Regions from separate parts of the Streptomyces sp. NPDC002889 genome, predicted to be linked through region 2. Evidence: riboswitches for the same ligand, from Rfam matches in the RefSeq annotation. Region 2 holds a riboswitch; each other region holds the start of a gene.

Region 1 (7,063 bases), on a different contig from region 2:
GTGCTGGGTCGCCAGCCGCTGCGCGGCCTCGGCCACCTGCTGGGGACGTACGGGAACCAGGCCTGCCCGTCGCGCGGCCGTGGCGGGCGCGAGCGGCTCGGGGAAACGGGCGAGCTCGGCGCCGGTCACCTCCCCGGCGAGGCGCCGCACCTCCTCGACGTCGCCGGCCTCACCCGGCGCGACCCCGGTCTGCGCGGGTTTGACGACGGCGACGGACCGCCCCCGCGCCCGCGCGAGCGCGGCAACCGCGGCGGTCACCACGGTCTTGCCGATCTCCGTCCCGGTTCCGGTCACGACGATCACTGGCATGGTGCTTTCCTCTGTTCGCTGCGGCCCTGCCCGTCTGCCGGCCGCGGTCGTGTCGCCGGGTGCCCGAGGCGCAGCCCGTCCGCCGGTGGCCTGCGGTGCGCCCGGCAGGTGAGCCCCGCCGTGGGGACGCACCCACGCGCCCTCATCCCGCGGACACGGCCGCGCACACCGCCCTGCACACCCGGGCCACATCCTCGTCGCCCGTCACGTACGGCGGCATCGTGTACACCAGGTCGCGGAACGGCCGCAGCCACACGCCCTCGCGTACCGCCGCCGCCGTGGCCGCCTCCATGTCCACCGCGTGGTCCAGCTGGACCACGCCGATCGCCCCGAGCACCCGGACATCCTTCACCCCGGGCCGGCCGGCCGCCTCCGCCAGACCGTCCCGCAGGCCCGTCTCCAGGCGCTTGATCTCCTGCTGCCAGTCCTGGGCGAGCAGCAGGTCGATCGACGCGCAAGCCACCGCCGACGCCAGCGGGTTGCCCATGAACGTCGGTCCGTGGGCCAGTACCGGGATCTCGCCCTGCGAGATTCCGTCGGCCACGCGTGAGGTGCACAGCGTCGCCGCCATCGTGAGATAGCCGCCGGTCAGCGCCTTGCCCACACACATCACATCGGGCGCGACCCCACCGTGCTCCGCAGCGAACAGCGCGCCCGTGCGGCCGAACCCGGTGGCGATCTCGTCGAAGACGAGCAGCACACCGTGCTCGTCGCACGCCGCCCGCAGCACCCGCAGATACTCGGGGGAGTGGAAGCGCATACCGCCCGCGCCCTGCACCACCGGCTCCACGATCACCGCGGCCAGCTCGTGCGCATGCCGCGCGATCAGAGCGCGCAGCCCGTCCGCGTACGTCTCCTCGTACTCGGCCGGCGGCGCGTCCGCGAAGATCTGACGCGGCAGCACACCCGACCACAGCTCGTGCATCCCTCCCTCGGGATCGCACACCGCCATCGGCTGCCACGTGTCCCCGTGGTACCCGCCGCGCCAGGTCAGCAGCCGCCGTTTCTCCGGCCGTCCCACCGATCGCCAGTGCTGCAGGCACATCTTCACCGCCACCTCGACGGACACCGAGCCCGAGTCGCACAGGAAGACGTGCCGCAGGGGCTCGGGGGTGATCTCCACCAGCCGGGCGGCCAGCCGTACGGCGGGCTCATGCGTGAGCCCGCCGAACATCACATGACTCATCCGCCCCAGCTGGCCGTGCGCCGCATCGTTGAGAACCGGGTGGTTGTAGCCGTGGATCGCCGACCACCACGACGACATGCCGTCGATCAACTCGCGCTGACCGTGGGCGGGTTCCGCGAGCCGCAGCCGTACCCCGGACGCGGACTCGACGACCAGCGGGTCCGTACGGCCCGGCATCGGGCCGTACGGATGCCAGACATGGGCCCGGTCCAGGGACAGCAGTTCAGCGGGGGACAGCTCAGGCATTGGGCGCGAGATCCGTGCCGGCACCACGGCGGCGTACGGACACGAGGTCGGTGCGCGCCGCCTGGACGTCGGGAGCCTTCTCGGCAGTGGCCGGACCGCCCGAGCACGCGCCCGCCCCTTCGCCGTCGCCGCACACGGACGTGGCACAGCCGCCACCGGACCGGTGCTCGGGCAGGGTCGAGGTGTCCGTACCCTCCACCTCGAAACCGGCGTCCGTGATCATCTCCAGGTCGGCCTTGCCGGCCTGGCCCTCACTGGTCAGATAGTCGCCGAGGAAGATCGAGTTGACCAGGTGCAGGGCGAGCGGCTGCATCGTGCGCAGATGCACCTCGCGGCCGCCCGCGAGCCGTACCTCCACGTCCGGGCAGACGAACCGCACCATCGCCAGAATGCGCAGGGCGCGCTGTGGTGTGAGGTTCCATTCCTTGGCGAGCGGGGTGCCCTCGAACGGGATCAGGAAGTTCACCGGTACCGAATCCGGGTCCAGTTCACGCAGCGCGAAGACGACGTCGACGAGGTCCTCGTCGCTCTCGCCCATTCCGGCGATCAGACCCGAACAGGCCGACAGACCGGCGGCGTGCGCCTTGTTCACCGTGTCCACGCGGTCCGCATAGGTGTGCGTGGTCGTGATGTCCCCGTACGTCCCCTCCGAGGTGTTCAGGTTGTGGTTGTACGCGTCGGCGCCCGCGTCGCGCAGTCGCTCTGCCTGGCCGTCGGAGAGCAGCCCGAGGCACGCACAGACCTCCACGCCCTCGTTCTGCTCCTTGATCGCCTCGATCGTCTTCGAGACCCGGTCCACGTCCCGGTCCGTCGGACCGCGGCCGCTCGCCACCAGGCACACCCGCTTGGCCCCACCGGCCACACCGGCGGCCGCGGCCTCGGATGCCTCGTCCGGCTTGAGCCAGGTGTACTTGAGGATCTCCGCCTTGGATCCCAGCCGCTGCGAGCAGTACGAACAGTCCTCGGGGCACAGACCCGACTTGAGGTTGACCAGATAGTTGAGCTTCACCCGCCGCCCGAACCACTGCCGGCGCACCTTGCCGGCCGCGGCAACCACATCGAGCAGATCGTCGTCGGAGGTCGCCAGTACGGCGAGCGCTTCTTCACGGGTCGGCAGCTCGCGCCGCAGCCCCTTCTCCACCAGTGCGTTCAGCAGGTCCATGGCGTCGATCCTGACGTACGGCACACGCCGTGGCCAAGGAGGATCCCCACAACAGCGTCTGTTTGAGGTGTGTGCATGGCCACATCCACTCCTCGAGCGCACCCGGTTAAGGTCTGTGCGCTGCCTACAAAAGGACCGGACCACCATGCCCCAGGATCCTTTCGACTGGATCGACGACGAGTCGCGCCGCCGTGAGCGCGCGGGCCTCGTACGGACGCTCCGGCCGCGCCCCGCCGACTTCGGCCTGCTCGATCTGGCGAGCAACGACTACCTGGGTCTCACCCGCCGCCCGGAGATCACCGAGGCCGCGGCCGAGGCTGCCCGCCGCTGGGGCGCGGGGGCCACCGGATCCCGGCTCGTCACCGGCAGCACCGCACTGCACGCCGAGCTCGAACGCGAACTGGCGGCCTTCTGCGGATTCGAGGCAGCCCTCGTGCTGTCCTCCGGCTACGCCGCCAACCTCGCCGCCGTGACCGCGCTCAGCGGCCGCGACGCGCTGATCGTCTCCGACGCGGGCAACCACGCCTCCATCGTCGACGGCTGCCGGCTCTCCCGTGCCGAGACCGCGGTCGTACCGCACACCGATGTGGACGCCGTACGCAAGACGCTCGACGCGCACCCGGGCCGCCGGGCCCTCGCTGTCACCGACTCGGTGTTCTCGGTGGACGGCGACGCCGCGCCGCTGCCGGCGCTTGCCGACGCCTGCCGTGAGCACGGCGCAGCGTTGCTCGTCGACGACGCACACGGGCTCGGAGTGCTCGGCGACGGCGGTCGCGGCGCCCTCGACGCCGTCGGCCTGGCAGGCCGTCCAGGTGTCGTCACCACGCTCACGCTGTCCAAGTCGCTCGGCAGCCAGGGCGGCGCGGTCCTCGGCCCGGCCCGTGTCATCGACCATCTGGTCAACACCGCCCGCACGTTCATCTTCGACACCGGCCTCGCCCCCGCCGCCGCGGGCGCTGCCCTCGCGAGCCTGCGGCTGCTGCGCCGGGAGCCCGCACTCGCGGGTCGGGCGCGAGACGTGGCGGCGACGCTGCACCGGCGGCTGACCGATGCCGGACTCATCTCCGCGCGTCCGGACGCCGCGGTCGTCTCGGTCCAGGCGCCCTCACCGGAGGCAGCGCTGCAGTGGGCCGCCGACTGCCGGGCGGCGGGGCTCGTGGTCGGGTGTTTCCGTCCCCCCTCGGTGCCGGACGGAATCTCCCGGATCCGGCTCACGGCCCGGGCCGACCTCACCGATCAGCAGCTCGGCGCAGCGGTCGAGACCATCGTCCGGGCCGCGCCGATGCGTTGACGCGCGGCGGTGTCACCGCCCCAAATACGCTCTCCCGTAGCAGAGTTCACCGCATCGAGCGACAGATAAATGCCTATCTCGGTGGATCGGCGTCCCTGACGCCCGATAAGTGGCAGTCTGACGCGCAGCGCAATCCGTGGCCGTCCTCGCATTTCATCCGCTACGAGTCGGAGACCGGCCCGGTGGGAAAGGGACAGCGTCGCCATGGCAGACCACCAAGAAGCATCCGTCACTCTGCCGAGCGATCCCGCCTCGGTCTCGGTGGCCCGAAGATATGTCACGAGCGTCGTATCCGGGTGGGGGCTGCCGACCGAGGCCGAAGCAGCCGACACCGTACGCCTGATCGTTTCCGAACTGGCTACCAATGCCGTGCAGCACACCTTCGGGCAGTCGCCCACCTTCACCGTCGACCTGCGGCTCGAGCGCGACGAGCAACTGTGCATCGGAGTCACCGACAGTCATCCGCGCTGGCCGCAGCGGCTGCCCGCCGCGGTCCGCCAGGACAACGGCCGTGGCATGGTCATCATCCGCAGCCTCACCGCGGAGTGCGGTGGCAGGCTGTCGATCACTCCTACCGCGGACGGCGGAAAGACCGTGTGGATCGCCCTGCCCTGGAGCGTTCCGGTACAGAGCTGAGCCCGGGTGCTCCTGCGCGGACTGTCGGCCGGTCCGGCCGAACACGCCGCGCAGCAGGGCCTATAGCGACTGCGCGGCGGCACTCGATTCCGGACCACGGCGCACGAGCGAGATCGTCCGGCGCAAAGCGGTGGGGTCCAACTGCCGTACCTCCAGCGGAGTCGCGGCCATTGCCGCCACCATCTCCGGTACCACGGCCACCCCGAGGCCCCGGAGCAGGCGCACTCCAGCGCATGGCCCGGCGACCTGCACACCGCGGCGGGCGTCGCACCCCGCCTGCGCCAGAGGGCCATCCGCCCCTGCAGGAAGGATGCGAGGGCGCGCTGCCGATCAGCGGCTGCCCGGCGAGATCACTCACCAGGCAGCCGAACCGGTGTTGCAGGTCGAGGGCTGCGACGGCCGTGCCGTGGAAGGCGTCACGGGTGGCGCGTGCACCGTACCGTGCGCGCGGTCCGGCCGTTGCCGCACTGGTGCAGGGGAGCGTGATCCGTATCGGTCGTGGTGTCAGCGCACGCGGCCGTACCGGACGCTGCTCGACCAGATCTTGTCCCGCCGCACCACCGAACCCGTTTTGGGGGAGTGCCAGATCCTGCCCCTGCCGGCGTAGATCCCTACGTGGTAGACGTGACCGCCGTAGTGGAAGAAGACCAGGTCGCCGCGTTGTCTTTCCGCGGCGGAAATACGGCGGGTCCGGTTGTACTGCTGCTGGGCGGTACGCGGCAGTCGTTTGCCCGCCTTCTTGTAGGAGTACTGAGTCAGCCCTGAGCAGTCGAACAGATGCGGGCCCGTGGCGCCGTACCCGTAAGGCGCTCCTCTCTTCGACGCGGCCACTTCGAGTGCCCTGGTGGCGTGGGTGGTCACCGCCTGGGCGGGAGCTGCGCCACCGGGTGCCACAAGTGTGCCGCCGACAACGGCAAGAGTCAGTGCCGATACGGCCCCCGCTCGTGACAGCAGGAGCGGGAGATCAATCTGCGCAGTCATGCGCAACCCTTCGTCAGCCGCCTGTGAAGGGTGACCTGTCGGGTTCGGACCGGCGAAGACGCCCGGCCGCTGAAAGCGGCTTAACCCCAAGGGACGACCGAAGGAAACGGTCGCCCCGTACTGCCTGGGCCCTCCACTCCTGCCGATGCACTTCTGTCGACCAGTCATCCGGTGCGGCGGCAGGACTCAGCGTCCGCCCGGACCGCCCCGTCAAGGTGGCGGGGGCTTGTCGTCTCACGGATCCTGACCCACACATGTCCGTTTTCCGAGTTGAAACGGCTATTGTGAAGCTAATCACGACTGATCTATTTGGGTATTCGGTACCGTTTTGATCGCTTTTGCGTGACGTCGAACCCCCGCTGTGCAGGGGTGAAACCGTCAATTACGCCAAACCGGTAGTCGTGTTGCGCAACTCCTTGAGCAGGTGCTCAATTCGTCCGGAGTCCACCGAACGGGGTACTGGAGGCAGTACCCCGTTGGCGGTTGACGGCAGCAGATAGTCCGTCAACTCGTGGCTGAAGGTGGCATCGTCACCCGGTTCGCCCTCCGCTCACCGTCGAGGACCCGCAGAGCCTCGGCGAGCGTCGCGGCGTGAACCTCGCTCTCGCCGCGCGTATGCATCAGCGTCAGGGCCTCCTTGAGAGCGGCGGCCCGGCCGACCAGAGCCTGAGCCGCGCGCAGCGCCCCGTAGGTGTGGGCGGAGCGTGCAGGGTTGATCCGCCCCAGCAGATCGACCACGGCGAGGTAGCTGTCGACGAAGTCGGCCTCTGCGCGGGTCAGAGCGGGCAGCGGCGGCAGTTCCGGCAGCGGCATGTGCCACTCACCTCTGCCCGGAGAGCGAGGTCTTGCGGTTGTCGACGACATGGTCGACCAGACCGTACGCCCTGGCCTCCGTGGCGTTGAAGATCTTGTCCCGCTCCAGGTCGGCGGTGATCCTCTCGGCGGGCTGCCCGGTGTGGCGCACCAGCATCCCGGCGACTTGGGTGCGCAGCCGCAGCAATTCCTGGGCATGGATCTCCAGATCGGACGGCTGTCCGCGCAATGGCTCCTCGAAGGAGGGCTGCTGGACGACGATCCGTGCACCGGGCAGGGCCATCCGCTTGCCGGGTGCGCCCGCGGCGAGCAGCACGGCGGCGGTCGAGGCGGCCCGGCCCAGGCAGTACGTCTCCACGTCGCAGGTGATGACCTGCATCGTGTCGTAGATCGCGGACATGGCGCTCATCGAGCCGCCCGGGGAGTTGATGTACAGCGC
Region 2 (7,063 bases):
GGCGTGGACACCCCCGGGTATGTCACCCTGCTCGTAGCGGTCATCGCGCTCGCCGGCGTACAGATGCTGATGCTCGGGGTGGTCGGCGAGTACGTCGGCCGCATCTACTACGAGGTGAAGCGGCGACCGCACTTCCTGGTGAAGGCGACCGACGCGGACCTTCGACGACAGGACGACGACGAGCGGCACCGGTGCACGGGGGAGCTAGTAAGACGATGACGGTCCAGGTCCAGATGGTCAGGTTCGCCCTGGTGGGGGTGGTGAACACCGGGACGTACTACGGCCTGTACCTGGCCCTGCTGACCTGGTTGCCCTATGTGGCGGCGCATGTCGTCGCCTTCCTGCTGAGCATGGTCGGATCGTTCTTCCTGACCTCGTACTTCACCTACCGGACCCGCCCCACCTGGCGGAAGTTCCTGCTCTTCCCGCTGACCAACCTGGCGAACTTCGTCGTCACGACGAGCGGGGTGTACCTGCTGGTGGACGTGCTGCACTTCGGCAGCCGGTACGCGCCGCTGATCGCGGCGGCCGCGGCGATCCCGATCACGTTCGTGGTGTCCCGGACGATCATGCTCCGCCCGGACCGCGGCACGCCGCCGGCTCCGGCCGCCCCGGAGGAGCCCCCGGTGGAGCGTGCGGTCGCGGGACGGTCCGGGAACGGATGACCTCGCGGGCGGCCGACCTCGCCCGGGCGCATCCGTAGCCGCAGGCGAATCGTTTGGCGAATGAGTGGCCCACGCCACTCGGACTGCCTAACATCGATCACCGCAGGACTTTGTGCACTGCCGCACAAACTCATCGGGAGGCTCCGTTGCACCGCCGTCGTCGCACCGCGCTCACCGTCTCCGCCGCATTCGTCTCCGCCGCGCCCCTCCTCGCCGCCTGTGGCAGCGAGGCGCACCCGGGGGCCGCCGCCGTCGTCGGGGGGAAGCGGATCGAGGTGTCCACCGTCCAGGCGGAGGTCGAGGACGTGCGCGCCGCGCAGCAGGCCTCCCCGCAGGCCGCGCAGCTGATCAAGGACAGCGGTCAGCTCGGCCGCGCCAAGCTCTACGACCTCATCGTCGGCCGGGTCGTACAGCGCGCCGCCGACGACGCCGGGGTGAAGGCCAGCCGCAAGGAGGTCCAGGACGCCCGGGCCGTCCTGGTGGAACAGTCCGGCGGCCAGAAGCAGCTCGCCGCCATGTATCTGCAGCAGCGCGGCATCGCCCCGGACCAGCTCGACGACGTGGTGCGCCGCGACGTCCTGGTGAGCAAGATCGCCGCCGTGCTGGGCGCGACGAGCAGCCCCGAGGGCCAGCAGAAGATGAACGACGTCTTCACCGCCGCCGCCAAGGCGCTGCACATCGACGTCAATCCGCGCTACGGCGCCTGGGACGATCAGAAGCTCGAGCTCGGCACCTACAAGGCTCCCTGGATCACCCAGGTCAGCAAGGTGCCGGAACCCGTCGAGGCCGGTGCGTGAGCCGAGGTAGGTTCGACGGGTGACCGAAGTGCCCCCCATCGACCCCGCTGAACGGACCGATCCCGCAGCCCCGGGCCGTATCGTCCTGCTCACCGCCAGCCACCGCGTCGCGCCCGGACTGCTGTCGTGGCCCGCGTGGCAGACGCTGCACGCCGCCGACCAGGTGCTCTGTGCCGACGACGAGCATCCGCAACTGCCGTATCTGCGCGAGGCCGGTATCACCGTCGAGCAGGCCGCGCCCACCGCGCAGGAGCTCGTCGACGCCTGCGCCGGGGGCCGTACGGTCGTCAACGTGACCGTCGGCGAGGGCGACCGCACCCTGACCGACGGCCTGGCCCGCCTCGCCGGATCCGGCCGGGTGCAGATGCCGGACCTGGAACTGCTGCCCGGCTCGTACGATCTGCCCGGCGCGCGGCTGCTCGATCTCGTCCAGGTCATGGACCGGATCAGGGCCGAGTGCCCCTGGTCCTCGCAGCAGACCCACAAGGGGCTCGCCAAGTACGGCATCGAGGAGGCGTACGAACTCGTCGAGGCCATCGAGGACGGCGACCGCGCCGAGCTGCGCGAGGAGCTGGGGGATGTACTCCTCCAGGTCGTCTTCCACGCGCGCATCGCCGAGGAGGACACCGAGGAGCCGTTCTCGGTCGACGACGTCGCGGGAACCATCGTCGCGAAGCTGATCCACCGGCACCCCCATGTCTTCGGCGACGAGACCGCCGAGACCGCCGAGGACGTCAAGGCGCACTGGCTGCGCACCAAGGCGATCGAGAAGCAGCGCGAGTCGGTCACGGACGGCGTCCCGCTCGGCCAGCCGGGCCTGGCCCTCGCGGCGAAGCTCGGCTCCCGGGTGCGTACGGCCGGCCTCGACGTGCCGCTGCCCGCCGGGGCCGGCATCGGCTACGAGCTCCTGGCCCTGGCCGTACGGGCGGAAGCGGACGGCACCGACCCGGAGGCCGCCCTGCGCGCCGCAGCCCGCGCGTACCGGGACGCCATCCTGGCGGCAGAGGGCTAGCGCCCGGCACGCGGCCTCCCGGCGCCGGATAACGTCATGGGGTGAACGACGCATCCGCCGCCCCCGAACTCTTCACCTGGGAGTTCGCGACCGACCCGTACCCGGCCTACGCCTGGCTGCGCGAGCACGCCCCCGTGCACCGGACCGCGCTCCCCAGCGGGGTCGAGGCCTGGCTGGTGACCCGGTACGCGGATGCCCGGCAGGCGCTGGCGGACCAGCGGCTGTCCAAGAACCCGGCGCACCACGACGAGCCGGCGCACGCCAAGGGGAAGACGGGCATCCCCGGCGAGCGCAAGGCCGAGCTGATGACGCATCTGCTGAACATCGACCCGCCCGACCACACCAGGCTGCGCCGCCTCGTCTCCAAGGCGTTCACTCCGCGCCGGGTCGCCGAGTTCGCGCCGCGTGTGCAGGAGCTGACCGACCGGCTCATCGACGGCTTCGCAGAGAAGGGGGAGGCCGACCTCATCCATGAGTTCGCCTTCCCTCTGCCCATCTACGCCATCTGCGACATGCTCGGCGTACCCCGCGAGGACCAGGACGACTTCCGCGACTGGGCGGGCATGATGATCCGGCACGGCGGCGGCCCGCGTGGCGGAGTGGCCCGTTCGGTGAAGAAAATGCGGGGATATCTCGCCGAGTTGATCCACCGGAAACGGGAGGAACCGGGCGAAGACCTGATCTCCGGGCTCATCAAGGCGTCGGACCACGGCGAGCACCTCACCGAGAACGAGGCCGCGGCGATGGCCTTCATCCTCCTCTTCGCCGGCTTCGAGACCACCGTCAATCTCATTGGCAACGGTGTGTACGCGCTGCTGCGCAATCCTGTTCAGCGCGAGCGGCTGCAGCGCTCCCTGGATGCGGGCGAGAGCGAGCTGCTGGCGACCGGCGTCGAGGAACTGCTGCGCTACGACGGGCCGGTGGAGCTCGCGACCTGGCGGTTCGCCACCGAGCCGCTCACCATCGGCGGGCAGCCGATCGCGGCGGGCGACCCGGTCCTGGTCGTACTCGCCGCCGCCGACCGTGATCCGGAGCGCTTCGACGACCCGGACACCCTCGACCTCGCCCGGCGGGACAACCCGCATCTGGGGTACGGGCACGGCATCCACTACTGCCTCGGCGCCCCGCTGGCCCGGCTGGAGGGGCAGACCGCGCTTGCCACGCTGCTCAGGAGAATGCCGGACTTGCGGCTTGCGGGGGATCCGGCCGATTTGCGATGGCGTGGGGGGCTCATTATGCGTGGATTGCGCACTCTGCCCGTTGAGTTCACTGCCTCATAGAACTGACGGAGCGTCAATTCTGTGACTTTCACGTGATCTCCGCTGCATCGACTTGTGACTTACATTCGAATGCCGCTACCTTCACCGTCGACTCAGCAGGCACCTGCAGACACGGCAGTAATCAGTAGTCACGCGAAAGGCAACCGCATGCGCTCCGGGAACGGACGGCACCGCCGACCCCGTCAGGCTCCGGCCCTCATCGTCGCGGCGGGGGTGACCGGATCGGCCATCGCGATCCCGCTGCTCGGCGCCGGCGCCGCCTCCGCGGCCGACGCGACCACATGGGACCGCGTCGCCGAGTGCGAGACCGGTGGCATGTGGAGCGCCGACCTCGGCAACGGGTACTACGGCGGACTGCAGTTCACGCAGGAGACCTGGGAGGACTTCGGCGGCACGGCGTACGCGCCGAGCGCCGATCTCGCCAGCCGCTCCCAGCAGATAGCCGTCGCCGAGAAGGTGCTCGAAGCGCAGGGCCCCGCGGCGTGGCCCATGTGCGGCGCGCTCGCGGGGCTGACGGGCGACGACGCCGCGACCGGTGTCGATCCGGGCGTGGATCTGGGAGACGTGGCGACGCCGAAGTCGAGCGCTCCGGCCGCGTCGAAGGCTCCCGAAAGCAAGGCACCGAGCGGCGCTGCGGACGGTCCGGAGCCGTCCGGGTCTCCCAGTGCGGCGGACGAGTCCGATGCGGCCGGGAAGGCGGACACGCCCCTGTATGTTCCCGGGACCCCGGAACCCAGGGACAGCGACGCATCCGGGTTCGACTCGTCCGACGGCGCGACGAGCGGCACCGGCAAGCATCGCGGCGAACCCGCGACGAATGATGACGAAACGGTCAATGCGGACAGTGGGCGTGAAAATGGCCGCCACGCGTCGCGAGGTGACGGTTCGCCACGTGCGGGTGCGGACGCGAGCGCCGATCCCGGCGCGTACACCGTCCAGCCCGGCGACAACCTGTCGGTCATCGCCGACGAGCGTGAAGTGCCCGGCGGCTGGAATGCGATCTACGAAGCCAACGAGGAGACCGTCGGTTCGGACCCGGATCTCATCCTCCCCGGTCAGAACCTTGATCTCGACCTGAAGTAGCGGCAGTTCACGGTCTTATGTCCGTTCTGTGCAAGTGAGACAAGGGTCTCTTTGCTGCAACTGGCGCAAATTACCTGCCAGATCCAGCCATGTCGCCCCCGACCTGCGAAAACGGGACTTTCCCGCCGTCCGGATTGGGTGGTTTTCTCCCCGATGTTCACTCTTTGAACATCGGGGAGAGCTGTGTCTACGGTCTGACCGCTCGCCATTGCGGGCTCCGTCGACCGTCACGCCGAATCCTGCCGTCGGTCGGGGGGAACAGTCGTCGCTCACAGCGCCGAAGGCAGGAGCGGGGGACCCAAGGTAAGTGCCGGGACCGGACGTTGAGAGAGACGGACGGAACCGGCTTGGGGTGAAGCCGCGCGCCAGAACGCGCGGCCGGGCACTCACGGCCCGAACCCGACAGCTCACCTCGCAGGCGTCGGTGAGGAGATGTCCCATGCTGCGCTCCACCCAGGCCAAGCACCGCCGCCCGTCCAAGGCCGCCCGTCTCGCCGCGCTCGTAGGCGTCACCGGTGCCGCCATCGCCGTCCCCGTGCTCGGCGCCACCTCCGCCTCCGCCGCGACCACTTCCGAGTGGGACACCGTCGCCCAGTGCGAGTCCGGCGGCAACTGGTCCATCAACACCGGCAACGGTTACTACGGCGGCCTGCAGTTCTCCGCCTCCACGTGGGCCTCCTACGGCGGCACCGCCTACGCCGCGACCGCCGACCAGGCGTCGAAGTCGCAGCAGATCGAGATCGCCGAGAAGGTCCTCGCGGGCCAGGGCAAGGGCGCGTGGCCGCACTGCGGCGTGGGCCTGTCCAACGCCGCCAACGACGGCGCCGCCGAGGCCCCCAAGCCCGCCCCCGAGCGCGCCGAGGCCCCGGTCACCCGCTCCGAGCGTGCCGCTGCCCCGGCGAAGAAGGCCCCCGAGCCCGTCAAGAAGGGCGACGGCGAGTACAAGGTCAAGGCCGGCGACACCCTGAGCACCATCGCCGAGGCCGAGAAGGTCGAGGGCGGCTGGAAGAAGCTGTTCGACCTGAACAAGGACATCATCGAGGACGCCAACGTGATCCACCCGGGCCAGCAGCTCCACCTGAGCTGACGTTCCGGGGACTCGTGCAGTCCCTCCCGACGGGCTCCCGAAGCCCGGTGGACCCGGCGGACCACCGGCCCGAGGTATCCCGTCCCCCGGTCGCCCCGGTCCGGCGCGCATACCCCCGTACGCGCCGGGCCGGGGCCTTTCCCTTACGGGACCGAGTGCGGCGCGGGCAGGTTACTGGCGGGTAGATCGGCACACTTTGTCCAGTAACCACGGTCTTGATGCCCTTTTTCGTCCCAGGGTGCGGGCATCGGGCAGTCGGCGCCCCGGAGGCGGTTAGGCTCTTGCCGCAAGGCCAATGAGACCCTGCACTACCAGCGTCACATCCCAGAAGGAGATGCTCGTGCCGTCCATCGACGTCGTCGTAGCCCGGGAAATCCTGGACTCCCGAGGCAACCCCACGGTCGAGGTCGAGGTTGGCCTCGACGACGGCAGCACGGGTCGTGCTGCAGTCCCGTCCGGCGCCTCCACCGGTGCGTTCGAGGCCCTCGAGCTTCGCGACGGTGACCCCAACCGTTACCAGGGCAAGGGCGTCGAGAAGGCCGTCCTCGCCGTCATCGAGCAGATCGGCCCGGAGCTCGTCGGCTACGACGCCACCGAGCAGCGGCTGATCGACCAGGCGATGTTCGACCTGGATGCCACCCCGGACAAGTCCTCGCTCGGCGCCAACGCGATCCTCGGCGTCTCGCTCGCCGTGGCCCACGCCGCCTCCGAGGCCTCCGACCTCCCGCTGTTCCGCTACCTCGGCGGGCCGAACGCGCACCTGCTGCCCGTTCCGATGATGAACATCCTGAACGGCGGCTCGCACGCCGACTCCAACGTGGACATCCAGGAGTTCATGATCGCCCCGATCGGCGCGGAGTCCTTCTCCGAGGCCCTGCGCTGGGGCACCGAGGTCTACCACACCCTCAAGAAGGTCCTGAAGCAGAAGGGCCTGTCCACCGGCCTCGGTGACGAGGGCGGCTTCGCCCCGAACCTCGAGTCCAACCGCGCCGCCCTGGACCTGATCCTCGAGGCCATCAAGGAAGCCGGCTACGCCCCCGGCAAGGACATCGCGCTCGCGCTCGACGTCGCCGCGTCCGAGTTCTACAAGGACGGTTCGTACGAGTTCGAGGGCAAGTCCCGCTCGGCCGCCGAGATGA
Region 3 (7,063 bases), on a different contig from region 2:
CGCCGTCCAGCAGGCCCGCCGCGGCCAGCAGGTGCGCGCCCGCGCAGATCGAGCCCATCCGGTGGGTTCGGGGCGCCGCTTCACGCAGCCAGTCGATGATCCCGCTGTCGAGCACCGGCTCCACACCCTCCTGGCCCACGGTGACCGCGCCCGACACCAGCAGCGTGTCCACGTAGCCGTCCACCTCTTGCAGCGTCAGGTCGGCCATCAGCCGGACGCCACTGGAGGTGACCACCGGTCCGCCGTCGGCCGTCGCGATCCGCACGACGTATCCGGGCTCACCGGCGTCGGCGACCCGTGTGGCGACCGAGAACACCTCGGCCGGACCCGTGACGTCGAGCAGTTCGACGCCGGGGAAGGCCGCGATGACGACTCTGTGCGGTTGGAGCATGCGCTGATCATTCCGCCACGGGCTCGATGGCTGCAATGACGACTTTCTGTCAGATCCGGTCATTGGGCGGCAGCCAGGCGGTGGGACGAGCCCATCGAGCACCGACGCCAAGAACGCCCGTGCCCTCCAGGCCCGCTCGACCGCCGGGGGCGAGGCAACCCGCCACTTCGTTGCAACGTCAACCAGCTGAGGCGAAGAGGAGCAGTGAGGAAAACAATTCGAGATCGGCAGCAGGGCCCAGTGATTCGGATTCGCTCGGCGGGTCATGCTGACGCCGAAAGGCTTGAGCGGTCCGGGGTTCTGCCGGGTGGTGAGGCGAGCTGCGGCCTTGGCCGAGCTGGCTGAGTCCGGCATGGGCGTGATCTGGTCGGGGCCGGGTGCGGAGCGCATCAGCGCTTGGATGTGATCGGCGTCCAGGGACCGGAGCAGGGCATTGCCGTGCGTTGTCGGGCGGTGTGGTTCGACGGGGCGATTCTCATCGATCTGTCGCAGACGACAGGTTGACGACAGATCGATGAGAATCCGACAGATCTGAAGCGGCCCTACACGTTCCGTGACCCGTCAGGCGGGGCGGACGCTGCCGTAGATCGGCATGTAGAAGATGGACTCCTCGCGGACGTTCGCACCCGGCTTGGGCGCGTGGATCATCTTGCCGTCGCCGATGTAGATGCCGACGTGGCTGATGTCGTCGTAGAAGAAGACCAGGTCTCCGGGGAGCAGGTCGCCCGTCGCGACGCGCTCGCCGACCTTCACCTGGTCCCAGGTGGTGCGCGGCAGCTGGACACCGGCCGCCTTCCAGGCCGCCTGGGTCAGGCCCGAGCAGTCGTAGGAGCTGGGGCCGGTCGCGCCCCAGACGTACGGCTTGCCGATCTGGGCGCGGGCGAAGGCCAGGACCTTGTCGGCCTTGGCCGCGTAGCTGCCGTCGGCCGTGCCCGTGCCCGTGCCGGTACCCGTCCCGGCCCCCGCACCCGTGCCCGTGTCGTTCTGCTGCTCCTGCTCCTGCCGCTCGGCCTCCGCCTCGGCGCGGGCCTTGGCCTCCGCCTTGGCCTGCGCCTCGGCCTTGCGGCGCGCCTCCTCTTCCTTCTGGCGCTCGATCTCCGCGAGCCGAGCCTTCTCCTGCGCGGTCAGCGTCGACAGCAGCTCGCGCGCCTCGGCGAGCTTCGACTGGACGGTCTTCTTGCTCGCGCGCAGCGCCTGCTGGGACTCGGTGAGCGACGCGAGGCTCTTCGTCGCCTCCACCCGCTGCTCGGCGGCCGCTGCCCGCTCGGTCTCGTACGCGTCGATCGTCTCGCGCTGCTGGTCCGTCATACGGTCCATCAGCTGGGTCTGGTCGAAGTACGCCTGGGGGCTGTCCGCGAACAGCAGCGCGGCGGTCGGGGTGACCGCGCCCGTGCGGTACTGCGCGGCCGCGTAGTTGCCGAGGGCGCGACGGGACTCGTTCAGCTTGTCCGTGCGCTCGGCCGCGTCGTCGAGCAGCCGGCCGACCTCGCGGCGCTTGTCGTCCGTGGCCTCTTTCGCCTTGTTGTAGGTCTGGGTCGCGGTGCCGGCCTGCCGGTACAGGTCGTCGACCTTCTTCTGCACCTCCTCGATGGAGGGCTTCGGCTCGGCGGGCGTGGCGTTGGCGCTCTGCGTGGACAGGAGAGTGACACCGGCGAGGGCGGCCGTCGTGAACCCGACGGCGGGTGAGGTTTTCGCAGTACGGCTGCGGGGTTTGCGATGCGACGCCAAGGCCGACATCTCCTTCTTCCGTGGACCGCCTACCGGGTTAGCTGCCGGGTTCGGGCGCAACGGAAGACGCCCTACGGGCCGGTGGAACGTGGCCCGATTCACCCCAGTTGTGCGTGTTGGGTCCCCGGTTCCGAACTTCCTTGCGAAAAGCCCGAATTCGGCGCAGGTTGCCCGATGTGACGTGGGTCGCCAGGGGGGTACGGGCCGCCTGGGGGAGCACGCTAGCCAACTCGTGCGGTTGCTGGGAAGGTTGATGTTCGAAATGTCCGATACATTTTCGTGACCTTGCCCGGGGGGTGGGTGGCGCGCGGCCCGGGTAAGCGGCACGACCCTCGCCGGATCCTCCACATTCCGCCGGGGCGTGGTGCCCGGGCCCGTGTGCAGGCCTCCCCCGGGCGTGAGCGTGGGTACGTCACCCCCCGGCCGCCCCGTCCGTACGCCCGGTCGCGTACCGCGCCCGGCAGCGGATACCGGCCGGATCCGGATGGCGGCCACGTCTGTCGGTGCGGCCGCCTAGACTCGTAGAGCGATGAGCAGCCTCTTTGACGACAGCTTCCTGGCAGACCTCCAGCCCCAGGCGGAGGAGCACCCGCCGCCCCCCGAGGACGCGGCCCCGGAGCCGGTTCCGGACGACCTCTTCGAGGGTGCCTTCGACGTGCCCCCGGCCCGGGACGGGTACTACCGCGACGGCGCCCCGCGCCCCGTCCTGGACCCGTCCGCCCTGCTGGAGGGGCTGAACGAACAACAGGGTGCCGCCGTCGTGCACACGGGCTCCCCGCTGCTGATCGTCGCCGGAGCCGGCTCCGGCAAGACCCGGGTGCTGACCCACCGGATCGCGCATCTGCTGGGGACGCGCAGCGTCCACCCCGGCCAGATACTGGCGATCACCTTCACCAACAAGGCCGCCGGCGAGATGAAGGAGCGCGTCGAGCAGCTCGTCGGCCCGCGCGCCAACGCCATGTGGGTCATGACGTTCCACAGCGCGTGCGTCCGCATCCTGCGCCGCGAGTCCAAGAAGCTGGGCTTCACCTCGTCGTTCTCGATCTACGACGCGGCGGACTCCAAGCGGCTCATGGCCCTGGTCTGCCGTGACCTCGACCTGGACCCGAAGAAGTTCCCGCCGAAGTCCTTCAGCGCCAAGATCTCGAACCTGAAGAACGAGCTGATCGACGAGGAGACCTTCGCGGACCGGGCTGCCGACGGTTTCGAGAAGACGCTCGCCGAGGCGTACCGGATGTACCAGGCACGGCTGCGCGAGGCCAATGCCCTGGACTTCGACGACATCATCATGACCACCGTCCACCTGCTGCAGGCGTTCCCGGATGTCGCCGAGCACTACCGGCGACGGTTCCGCCACGTCCTGGTGGACGAGTACCAGGACACCAACCACGCTCAGTACACGCTCGTACGCGAACTGGTGGGCAGCGGGTACGAGGACCTGGCGCCGGCCGAGCTGTGCGTCGTCGGCGACGCCGACCAGTCGATCTACGCCTTCCGGGGCGCGACCATCCGCAACATCCTCCAGTTCGAGGAGGACTACCCGGACGCGACCACGATCCTGCTGGAGCAGAACTACCGCTCCACCCAGACGATCCTCTCCGCGGCCAATGCCGTCATCGAGCGCAACGAGAGCCGCCGCCCCAAGAACCTGTGGACGAACGCCGGAGCAGGGGCCCAGATCACCGGCTATGTCGCGGACACCGAGCACGACGAGGCCCAGTTCGTCGCCGACGAGATCGACCGGCTCACCGACGCCGGCGACGCCAAGGCGGGCGACGTCGCCGTCTTCTACCGGACCAACGCCCAGTCCCGAGTCTTCGAAGAGATCTTCATCCGCGTCGGCCTGCCGTACAAGGTCGTCGGAGGAGTGCGCTTCTACGAGCGCAAGGAGGTCCGGGACGTGCTCGCGTATCTGCGTGTCCTGGCCAACCCCGAGGACAACGTGCCGCTGCGCCGCATCCTCAACGTGCCCAAGCGGGGCATCGGCGAGCGCGCCGAGGCGATGGTCGACGCCCTCGCGCTCCGCGAGAAGATCACCTTCCCGCAGGCGCTGCGGCGCGTGGACGAGGCATACGGCATGGCGGCCCGTTCGGCCAACGCCGTCAAGCGGTTCAACGTGCTGATGGAGGAGCTGCGTACGGTCGTCGAGTCCGGTGCCGGACCCGCCACCGTCCTCGAGGCCGTCCTGGAGCGCACGGGCTATCTCGCCGAGCTGCAGGCATCCACCGACCCGCAGGACGAGACCCGTATCGAGAACCTCCAGGAACTGGCCGCCGTGGCGCTCGAGTTCGAGCAGGAGCGGGGGCAGGAGGAAGGCTCGGGCACGCTCGCCGAGTTCCTCGAGAAGGTGGCGCTCGTCGCCGACTCCGACCAGATCCCGGACGAGGACGAGGAGGGCTCGGGCGTCATCACGCTGATGACGCTGCACACCGCCAAGGGGCTCGAGTTCCCCGTCGTGTTCCTGACCGGTATGGAGGACGGCGTCTTCCCGCACATGCGGGCGCTGGGCCAGGCCAAGGAGCTGGAGGAGGAGCGCAGACTGGCGTACGTCGGCATCACGCGCGCCCGCGAGCGCCTGTACCTGACGCGCTCGTCGATGCGCAGCGCCTGGGGGCAGCCCTCGTACAACCCGCCTTCGCGCTTCCTCGAGGAGATCCCCGGAGCGCACCTGGACTGGAAGCGTACGGGTCCGATGGCCGCGCCCGCCGGTCCGACGTCGGGTATCGCCTCGTCGCTGTCGTCCACGCGCTCGCGCGGGGGCGCCTCGGGGTTCGCCACGCGACGTACGACCGACAAGCCGGTGATCTCGCTGGTGGTGGGCGACCGGGTCACGCACGACCAGTTCGGTCTGGGGACCGTGGTGGCGGTGACGGGGTCGGGCGCCGACGCGCAGGCGACGATCGACTTCGGGGACACCAAGCCGAAGCGACTGCTGCTGCGCTACGCGCCGGTGCAGAAACTCTGAGGGAGCGGGGCCGGCCGCCGGGGCGGCCCCCGGTGGTCGGACGGTCGTGTCTGCATCCGGTTCAGGGACCGGACGGTCCGGCTACGTCGGGTTCAGGCCGTGCGAGCGGAGCCACGGCAGCGGGTCTATCGCCGAGCCGCCACCTGGCCGGACCTCGAAGTGCAGGTGCGGACCGGTGGAGTTGCCCGAGTTGCCCGAGTAGGCGATGACATCGCCCGCCTTGACCGACCCTGAGCGGATCTTGGTGGTGCTGAGGTGGCAGTACCAGGTCTCGGTGCCGTCGGCGGCGGTCACGATCGCCATGTTGCCGTAGGCGCTGTTCCACTGGGTGCGCACGGTGCCGTCGGTGGCGGCCAAAACCTCGGTGCCGTACTGGACAGGGAAGTCGATACCCGTGTGCAACGACATCCAGTTGACACCGGACTGGCCGTAGTAGGCGCTGAGGCCGTCCTGCTTCACCGGCAGGACGAACTTGGGGCGCAGTGCCTCGCGTCGCGCCGCCTCTGCCTCGCGTTTCTTCTTCTCCGCCTCCTGACGCGCCTTGAGATCGAGGCGTTCCTGGGTGCGCGAGGCGCGGTCGCCGAAGTCGCGGGCGTCGGCGCTGAGCGCGGCGAGCTGCGTATCCATCTTGCTGTTCGCGGCGATCGGCTTCACGGAATCCGGTTCGGCGGCCGACAGATTGGCGGTCTCGTCCTTGGCCTCGGCGCCGTTGAGGTTGCCGACGGACGCGGCGGCGATACCGGCGACGCCCATCACGCAGGCGGAGGGCACGGCAACGGTCAGCAGGGCCGAGCGTTTGGCGGGCGTACGGCGCCGGCCGCGGCTGCCGCCGGAGCGACGGACCGGGCGGGGCGTGATCGACGCGGAGGGTACGGCGGCGACCATCGTCCGGGTGAGGGCGTCGTGTTCGTCCTCTGCCTCGGAATCCGGCTCGGTGCCGGACTCGGCGGCATCCTCGGCTTCGTACGTGTACTCGTAGTCGTACTCGGCTGCCGCTTCCGGTTCGGACTCCGGCGCGGCTTCGGCCTGGAAGTCGGTGTCCTGGAGGTCGGGGTCCTGGAACTCCGTGCTCTGGAACTCGGCCGTGGCGTCGTAGCCCGACTCGTAACCGGCGTCGTAGCCCGCCTCGGGGCCGGTCGCCCCGTAGCTGTCGGTTTCGTAACCGGCCGCCTCGTAGCCGTTGGCCCCATAGCCGGTGGTGTCGTAGCCGACGACCGGGACGAACTCCTGCTCCGGCGTGAACTGTTGCGGGACGAAAGCCTCTGCCGTGCCGGTCGTGCCCGTGGCAGCGCCGGAGTTCCACACGGTGGCGTCGTAGGCGCCGGTGTCGTAGCCCGGCGTCGCCCAGTGGCCGGTGGTGTCGTAGGCGAAGGTGGCCGCGGCCGTCTCGTACTGGCCGGTGTGCGCGCTCTGGTTCCAGGCGTTCGCGTCCCACTGGCCGGTGGCGTCGTACTGCTGGTCGTACTGCGGCTGTTGGGCCTGCTCCGCCGTCGCGTAGGCCTCGTAGCCGGTGGTGGGCTGCGACCCGGTGCTCCACTGGGTCGAGTCGTACTGGCCGCTGTGGCCCTCTTCGTAACTGCCCGGAAGGGCGCCGAAGAGCGGGTCGGAGTCGAAGCTGCCGGTGGCGTAGCCGGTGTATCCGGCGTGGGTGTGCTGGTCGTTCACCAACTTCTCTCTCGCCTCGGCAGCAGAACCAGTGCCCGGGGCCGCCTGATGACGGGGCCCAGGGGGAAGCAGTGGCGCGACTGTACCCGGCGGTACGCGACGGCGACAATCTTCGGCGGCATCCGGGCAAGCAGGAAACGGGCATTCGGCCGTCTTTCGGCGGTCTGCGGCACAGCTTTGGCTCTACGTTCGATGAGTGTTCGATGTTTGGACGTCTGCCGGGCAAGGGCGGTCAGGCGACGGAGGCAGCCCCAGGAGCGCCCGTGGCCGACTCTCCGGAGTCGAGGGCCTGGCGGATGCGGGTCGCGACGGCG
Region 4 (7,063 bases), on a different contig from region 2:
ACTTCGAGAACACCGAGGAGAACGGCGGCTACGCCCCGCGCCCCGCCTTCCGGCCGCTGACCCGCTTCGAGGGACAGGGCCTGGACAAGGGCCACACGGTGCACGACCTGCTGTTCCGCCGCACCCTGCCCGAGGCGTGACTCGGGGAACTCCCCCGCCGTGGCGGGCGCCATGGCCCGTTGTCAGTGACCCTCGTTAGGGTCGACGGGTGTCCGAGTCGTCCGAGCAGCACGCGTCACCGCCGAACTTCCCGCAGGGGCAGTCGCATCCGGCGGTGCCCGCGTGCGAGCAGCAGCAGATCGCGGAGCTGCTCAGCGCGGTGCCGCGACGTGGCCGCCCGCGCTACCGGCCGCGCGCTCGCCGGGTGTGGCGCAGCAAGGCGGTCCGCGCGGGCGTGCTGATCACGCTGCTCGCCCTGTGCGGCCTGGTGATCCTGGCACTCGTACGCGAACAGACCGGCACCCAGGGCCTGCTGGTGGGCCTCGGTCTCGCCACCCTCCCCGTCCCGCTGCTGATGGCGGCTTTCCGCTGGCTGGACCGGGTCGAGCCGGGCCCCTGGCGCAATCTCCTGTTCGCGTTCTCCTGGGGCGCCTGCGCCGCCGCACTGATCGCGATCATCGCGAACACCTTCGCGACCCGCTGGATAGCCACGGCGACCGCCGATCCGGCATCCGCGGACACGCTCGGCGCGATCGTCGTCGCCCCGGTCGTCGAGGAGAGCGCGAAGGCCGTCGCGATCCTGCTGCTCTTCCTCTTCCGCCGCCGGGACTTCACAGGGATCGTCGACGGCGTGGTGGTGGCCGGTTTCACCGCGACCGGCTTCGCCTTCACCGAGAACATCCTCTACCTCGGCAGCGCGTTCGGCGAGGATCAGGAGATCGGCACCTCGGGCCTCGGGTCGGTGACCGCCGCGACCTTTTTCGTACGCGTCGTGATGTCGCCCTTCGCGCACCCGCTCTTCACGGTGCTGACCGGCATCGGCTTCGGGATCGCCGCGCTGGCCGCCCGGCGGATCCTCCGTATCGCGCTGCCGCTGCTCGGCCTCGTTCTCGCGATGGGCATGCACGCGCTGTGGAACGGCTCCGTGTCGCTGTTCGGCCCATGGGGCTTCTACGCGGTGTACGCGGCGTTCATGGTGCCCGCGTTCGGGCTGCTGACCTGGCTGACGATCTGGACCCGGCAGCGGGAGCTCGGCACGATATCCACCCAGCTGCCCGCATACGCGGCGGCCGGCTGGCTGTCGCCGGCCGAGCCGCCCGCGCTGTCCTCCATGCGGGCGCGCACGATGGCGCGCGATTTCGCCAGGCGTACGTACGGCCCTGCGGCGGGGCATGCGGTGTCGGAGTACGAGGCGTTCGCGACGTCGCTCGCCTTTCTGCGCCACCGGGCCCACCGCGGCGCGGCGGGCCCGGACTTCGTGGAGCGCGAGCAGGAGCTGCTGCACCATCTGTGGCAGCGCAGGGAGGTGGCCGGTCCCTCGCTCACCTATGCGGCGCAGGCCACCGGCCGCGTGCGGGTGCCGCCGCCGTACCGCAACTACGGCGGCCCCAACCCCTACCGCACCTGACAGATCCCTACGCGGACGCGGCGCTCAGCTCGGCCAGCTCGTCCTCGGTCAGCTCCAGGCCGGCGACCGCGACCAGGGCGGGCAACTGCTCCACCATGCGGGCGGAGGCGATCGGAGCCGCGACGGTCGGCTGTGAGGCCAGCCAGGCCAGGGCGACGGTCGCGGGCTCGGCGCCGCGTGCGGTCGCGACCTTGTCGAGCGCGGCGAGGACCCTCAGGCCGCGCTCGGTCTCCAGATGCCTGCCCGCGCCCTGGGCCCGGGCGCTGTCCACCGTCGTACCCGGCCGGTACTTGCCGGTGAGGAATCCGGACGCGAGCGCGTAGTAGGGGACGGTGGCGAGACCGCCGGCGGCGGCCGTCTCCCGCAGTTCGCCCTCGTAGGTGTCACGCGAGACCAGGTTGTAGTGCGGCTGGAGCGCCACATAGCGCGCCAGGCCCTCCCTGTCGGAGAAGTCGAGGGAGGACTTCAGCCGCTCGGCGCTGAGGTTGGAGGCGGCGATGGCCCGTACCTTGCCGTCCTTCACCAGCTGGTCGAGTGCGGTGATGATCTCTTCGACGGGGACGGCCGGGTCGTCGAAATGCGTGTAGTACAGGTCGATGTGGTCGGTGCGCAGCCGGCGCAGCGACGCCTCGGCCGCCCCCTTGATGGTGGCCGCGGACAGGCCCTTGTACCGGGGGTGGGCGCCGACCTTGGTGGCGACGACGATCTCGGAGCGGTTGCCGCGCGCGGCCAGCCAGTTGCCGATGACGGTCTCGGACTCGCCGCCCTCGTTCCCGGGGGCCCACGAGGAGTAGGAGTCGGCGGTGTCGACGAAGTTGCCGCCGGCGGCGGCGTACGCGTCGAGCACGGCGAAGGACTGCGTCTCGTCGGCCGTCCAGCCGAAGACATTGCCGCCGAGGGCGAGCGGGAAGACCGCCAGGTCGGACGAGCCGAGGGTGCGGAGAGAAGTCATGGCGCGATCAACAACGCGGCCGGGGCGGGGTATTCCGGCAGCCCTGACGCCGGGGGGTGTGCCGCCGGAGCCCTGGGGATACGCCGCCGCGCCAGCCCAGCAGGGGGCCGGAAGCCGACCGGCCCCTGGCTCACCGGGCGGGCGAGGGGGCGGGCGGTCGGAGTTCGGGAGGGGCGGTTGTCCGGGACGTACCGGTTGCCGACGGGGGCGCCGCCCGACCCGGGACCCGTACACCTCGCAAGGCTGCAACGGGGCGGCCGGACGGGACTGCCTGGCTGGCACCGGCCAGGCAGTCGGCCTGCCTATCTCGCGGCTGCCGGTTCGGCCGTCGGTCTGCCGGCCCCGGAGAGACCGGCAGACCCTCGGTTCGTCAGACCGTGAGGCCCTTGTCCCGCAGCCATGCCATCGGGTCGAGGCCCGAGCCGCCCGCGGTGTGAACCTCGAGGTGCAGATGGGGTCCGGTGACATTGCCGGTCGCGCCGACGCGCCCGATGGTCTCGCCGGTGCTCACCTTCTGGCCCGCGCTCGCGGTCATGGAGGAGAGGTGGGCGTACCAGACCTCGCTGCCGTCCTCGAGCTCGAGGACGATGCGGTAACCGTAGGAGCCGGACCAGGCCGCCGACTTGACGGTGCCGCTGTGCACGGCCTTGACCGGGGTGCCGGTCGGCGCGGCGAAGTCCAGGCCGGTGTGCTGGCCGGAGGACCACATGGAGCCGGACTCGCCGTAGGTGGAGGTGATCGTGTACGAGGAGGTCGGCAGCGAGTAGCTCGCGGCGAGCTTGGCGAGGCGCTCGGCCTCCGCCTTGGCCTCCGCGGCCTCCTCGGCCTTGCGCTTCTCCTCCGCGGCCTTGGCCTCCGCCGTGCTCTGCTGCTTCGCCGCCTCGGCGGCGGCCTGCTCGGCGGCGGTCTTCTCCGCGGCCGCCTTCGCCTCGGCGTCCGCCTCGGCCTGCTGCTGCTCGGCCTGCGCGAGGATCCTGGCGCGCAGCGCCTCTCCCGCACCCGCCTTCTGCTCGGCCTCTGCTCCGTCGCCGCTGTCGACGGCGGTCGTCAGCGCGCTGAGGGGGGCGGTGTTCTCGTTCCCGTAGCCGGTGTCCGAGTCGTCGGACATCAAGGAGCCCACGCCCGGAATGGACTTGGCGTCGGGGAGCTTGTCCGCGATCGAGTCGGGAAGGGATATGGAGACCGCCGGCTTGTCCTGTGCGGTGGCCATGCCGCCCGCGCCGACCGCGGCGATCACGCCGACGCCGAGCACGGTGGAGCTCCGCGCGAGACCGCCGCGCTGCTTGACGACACGGTGCCGGCCGCGCACCGGACGGACGGAGTCCGCGGTGGGGTTCCACTCCTCCCACTCCCGCTCCACCACCTCGTCACCGAAGGGATCAGTTTTGAAGGCGGTTTCGGGGGCAGGCATGTTGGACGCCACGAAGGCGTACTCCTTTCCTTCCTTCTCGCCTACCGGGTTAGCTGACGGGTTCGGAGCAGGAAGGTCTCCTACGGACGCTTCGGCCGCGAACAACACGACAAAAGACGCCCGATTCACCCCAATTGGTGGTTCCCCGGTTCCCTTGCGGAATTCGGCGCGTGCGCACGGCGCCGTCTCTTACGACGGCTGGGACGACCGCGCTGCGTTATCGAACGTTAATAGAGACCAGTACCGGATTCCAAGCCGTTCCGACTGATCATTGACGACTTCGGCCAGGACGTACCGGGACACAACAGGCTGGAATCGGGCGACTTGATCACCCCTCGATCCAGGCCATCTCTCTGACGGTTCGTCAAATGTTATGCGGAGTGATGTCTTTCGATTACACGCCGTGTGCGGCGGCTGTCACGCGCGTCCGGAATTCTCGTCGGTGGCCACCATCGGGACGGTTCTGCGGCGCTCCGGCTGCCCCTCGGCCGGCCGGCCGACCGCCAGCAGTGCCATGTCGTCGTTCGTCCCGCCGCCCGTGTGCCGCCGCACGTCCTCGACGAGCGTGTCCAGCAGTTCCTCGGGCCCGGAGAACTGCCGCCCGCGCAGCCGCGCACCGGGGTCGTAGAACACCCCGTCCGCATCGCGCGCCTCGGACAGCCCGTCGGTGTAGAGCAGGAGTGTGGCCCCCGCCGGCAGCGGATACTCCTCCGCCCGGTCCGGCCACCGGTCCAGCTCCCCCATCCCCAGCGGCAGCGAGGCCGCCGACGGCACCAGGCTCTCCAGCTCCCCGTCGGCGTGCAGCAGCAGCGGATCCGGATGGCCGCGGTTCACCAGCAGCACCACGTCCCCGTCGCGGCCGATCTCGCCCAGTACGGCGGTGGTGAACCCCTCCATCGCATCGAGCTCCTCTCCCCGGGCCGCCTCGCGCGCCAGCGCCCGGTCCAGCCGCTGGGCCACGCCCTCCAGGGAGCGCTCCTGCTCGGCCGCTTCCCGGAACGCCCCGATGAGGATGGCCACAGCCGCCACCGCCCCCATCCCCTTGCCGCGTACGTCCCCGACGATCAGCCGTACCCCGTGCGGGGTCTCCTGCACGGCGAACAGGTCACCGCCGATGGCCGCATCCGCCTGCGCCGCCTCGTACCGGGCGGCGACCCGCAGCCCGTCGATACGGTCGGACGGGGGCGGCAGCACGGCACGCTGCGCGGTCTCGGCGATCACGCGGGCGGAGGCGAGCCGCTCGCCACTGCGGCGTACGACCCGATTGATGAGCAGGGCGAGCCCCGAGACGGTCACCACCGTGCTCACCTCGGTGTACGAGGTGATCTCCCCGATGGACTGGTTGTAGAAATGCAGGCCGGTCACACCCATGATCGCCGCGATCCCGGTCAGCAGGGTCGCGTACCAGGTGAAGAGCGGGGCCGCGAGCAGCGGGGCCGCCGCGAACATCGGCACCGCGGTGAACCGGGGCGGGGTCAGCAGATCGAAGACCACCCCACCGACGATCATCAGCGCGGGCAGCGCGCGGACGATGCGCTGAGCGCTGTAGATGCTGCCCTGCTCTCGCCCCAAGATCGCTCTCCTGCCCGGTCCGCCCTCGGCTGCGGACGGTACCGCGCTCTGACCAGGCTCTCGGCAGCCGCGCCGTACAGCGGCGCACCGTCGTCCGACCGGGCGACACCGAGTCCCGGACACGACAACGGCCCGGTTCCGATCTCATCGATCGGAACCGGGCCACTGCCTGCAGTAGCGGGGACAGGATTTGAACCTGCGACCTCTGGGTTATGAGCCCAGCGAGCTACCGAGCTGCTCCACCCCGCGTCGGTAAACACAACCTTACGCCATCCGGAACGTGGTCCCGACCATTTTCCGGCCGCAGGGCGATCTCACCCCCAATTACTGTCACATCGACCCCCTCCTGTCCGTCATTGCTATGACGGACAGCGACGAGGAGACGTGGACGATGAACGAGACCGAGTTCCTGGCGGAGCGCTTCGAGGAGCACCGTACGCATCTGCGGGCGGTCGCCTACCGGATGCTCGGCTCGCTGAGCGAGGCGGACGACGCGGTGCAGGAGGCCTGGCTGCGCCTCAGCCGCACCGACACCGAGCGCGTCGAGAACCTCGGCGGCTGGCTCACCACGGTGGTCGGCCGGGTCTGCCTGGACATGCTGCGCTCGCGCGTGTCCCGGCGCGAGGAGCCGATGGACGTGCGTCTGCCCGAGCCGATCGTCAGCTGCGCGGACGCGGTCGACCCGGAGCACGAGGTGCTGCTGGCCGACTCGGTCGGTCTCGCCCTGCTCGTGGTGCTCGAGACACTGGCGCCCGCGGAGCGTCTCGCGTTCGTACTGCACGACATGTTCGCGGTGCCGTTCGACGAGATCGCCCCCGTCGTGGGCCGTACACCGGCGGCGGCCCGTCAGCTCGCCAGCCGTGCCCGCCGCCGGGTCCAGGGCTCGGCCCCTGCCCCCGACCCCGACCCCGCGCTGCAGCAGGAGGTCGTGGCGGCGTTCCTCACCGCGGCCCGCGGGGGCGAGTTCGACGCGCTCGTCGCCGTACTCGACCCGGACGTCGTGCTCCGCTCCGACGGCGGCACGTTCCGCCCGGGCGCGGTGGTCCACGGCGCCGCGGCGGTGGCCGGCCGGGCGATCACCTTCGCCCGCTTCGCCGAGACCGCGCGACCGGCGCTGGTCAACGGAGCGGCGGGCGTGGTCGCGGCGGCGGGCGGCAAGCCGCTGTCGGTCATGGCGTTCACGGTCACCGGCGGCAGGATCGTCGAGATCGACATCCTCAACGACCCGGAGCGCCTGGCCCGCCTGGACCTGACGTTCCTGACCGGCTGAGGGGCAAGGCGCACTGAGCCCCCCGTCCGCCCGGCGGCACGCCCGGCGGACGGACGGCCGGGGCAGCCCGCTGTCGCGCGGCCGTCCCGGGCCAGGTCCGCTCCCCTCCGGACCTGTCGGCTCGCCCGCCTACTGCTGCCCGATCCAGAGGTCCGGGCCGAACACCTCGTAGTGGATCGCCCGGGCGGGCACACCCCGGCGCAGCAGGTCCCCGCGCACCGCGCGCATGAACGGCAGCGGACCACAGAGGTAGGCCGTCAGGCTCTCCGGCAGATCCAGTGTGCCGACGTC

What was found. A riboswitch is a leader RNA that binds a small molecule or an ion and turns the genes downstream of it on or off. The one in region 2 is predicted to bind cyclic di-AMP.
Region 1: it holds a riboswitch for cyclic di-AMP, as region 2 does, so the genes downstream of both, ACFYWI_RS22160 (C40 family peptidase) here and ACFYWI_RS24935 (transglycosylase family protein) in region 2, are expected to answer to the same signal.
Region 3: it holds a riboswitch for cyclic di-AMP, as region 2 does, so the genes downstream of both, ACFYWI_RS04245 (NlpC/P60 family protein) here and ACFYWI_RS24935 (transglycosylase family protein) in region 2, are expected to answer to the same signal.
Region 4: it holds a riboswitch for cyclic di-AMP, as region 2 does, so the genes downstream of both, ACFYWI_RS27925 (M23 family metallopeptidase) here and ACFYWI_RS24935 (transglycosylase family protein) in region 2, are expected to answer to the same signal.

What each region holds. Positions count from the first base shown of each region.
Region 1 covers NZ_JBIAPT010000014.1:96,409-103,471, forward strand. Annotated here, with positions in the region: gene bioD (dethiobiotin synthase) at 1-309, opposite strand, end outside; gene ACFYWI_RS22140 (adenosylmethionine--8-amino-7-oxononanoate transaminase) at 452-1,741, opposite strand; gene bioB (biotin synthase BioB) at 1,734-2,903, opposite strand; gene ACFYWI_RS22150 (8-amino-7-oxononanoate synthase) at 3,049-4,194, shown strand; gene ACFYWI_RS22155 (ATP-binding protein) at 4,399-4,830, shown strand; gene ACFYWI_RS22160 (C40 family peptidase) at 5,335-5,811, opposite strand; cyclic di-AMP (ydaO/yuaA leader) riboswitch at 5,814-5,980, opposite strand; gene ACFYWI_RS22165 (hypothetical protein) at 6,316-6,624, opposite strand; gene ACFYWI_RS22170 (ATP-dependent Clp protease proteolytic subunit) at 6,632-7,063, opposite strand, start outside.
Region 2 covers NZ_JBIAPT010000017.1:75,018-82,080, forward strand. Annotated here, with positions in the region: gene ACFYWI_RS24905 (glycosyltransferase family 2 protein) at 1-219, shown strand, start outside; gene ACFYWI_RS24910 (GtrA family protein) at 216-665, shown strand; gene ACFYWI_RS24915 (SurA N-terminal domain-containing protein) at 812-1,462, shown strand; gene ACFYWI_RS24920 (nucleoside triphosphate pyrophosphohydrolase) at 1,482-2,474, shown strand; gene ACFYWI_RS24925 (cytochrome P450) at 2,516-3,754, shown strand; gene ACFYWI_RS24930 (transglycosylase family protein) at 3,902-4,837, shown strand; cyclic di-AMP (ydaO/yuaA leader) riboswitch at 5,103-5,273, shown strand; gene ACFYWI_RS24935 (transglycosylase family protein) at 5,277-5,924, shown strand; gene eno (phosphopyruvate hydratase) at 6,259-7,063, shown strand, end outside.
Region 3 covers NZ_JBIAPT010000002.1:299,910-306,972, forward strand. Annotated here, with positions in the region: gene ACFYWI_RS04240 (GlxA family transcriptional regulator) at 1-391, opposite strand, end outside; gene ACFYWI_RS04245 (NlpC/P60 family protein) at 953-2,128, opposite strand; cyclic di-AMP (ydaO/yuaA leader) riboswitch at 2,131-2,292, opposite strand; gene pcrA (DNA helicase PcrA) at 2,649-5,084, shown strand; gene ACFYWI_RS04255 (peptidoglycan DD-metalloendopeptidase family protein) at 5,166-6,749, opposite strand; gene ACFYWI_RS04260 (esterase/lipase family protein) at 6,982-7,063, opposite strand, start outside.
Region 4 covers NZ_JBIAPT010000021.1:15,714-22,776, forward strand. Annotated here, with positions in the region: gene trmB (tRNA (guanosine(46)-N7)-methyltransferase TrmB) at 1-140, shown strand, start outside; gene ACFYWI_RS27915 (PrsW family intramembrane metalloprotease) at 209-1,567, shown strand; gene ACFYWI_RS27920 (aldo/keto reductase) at 1,575-2,519, opposite strand; gene ACFYWI_RS27925 (M23 family metallopeptidase) at 2,890-3,942, opposite strand; cyclic di-AMP (ydaO/yuaA leader) riboswitch at 3,954-4,109, opposite strand; gene ACFYWI_RS27930 (PP2C family protein-serine/threonine phosphatase) at 4,348-5,505, opposite strand; tRNA gene ACFYWI_RS27935 (tRNA-Met) at 5,678-5,751, opposite strand; gene sigJ (RNA polymerase sigma factor SigJ) at 5,894-6,772, shown strand; gene ACFYWI_RS27945 (globin domain-containing protein) at 6,902-7,063, opposite strand, start outside.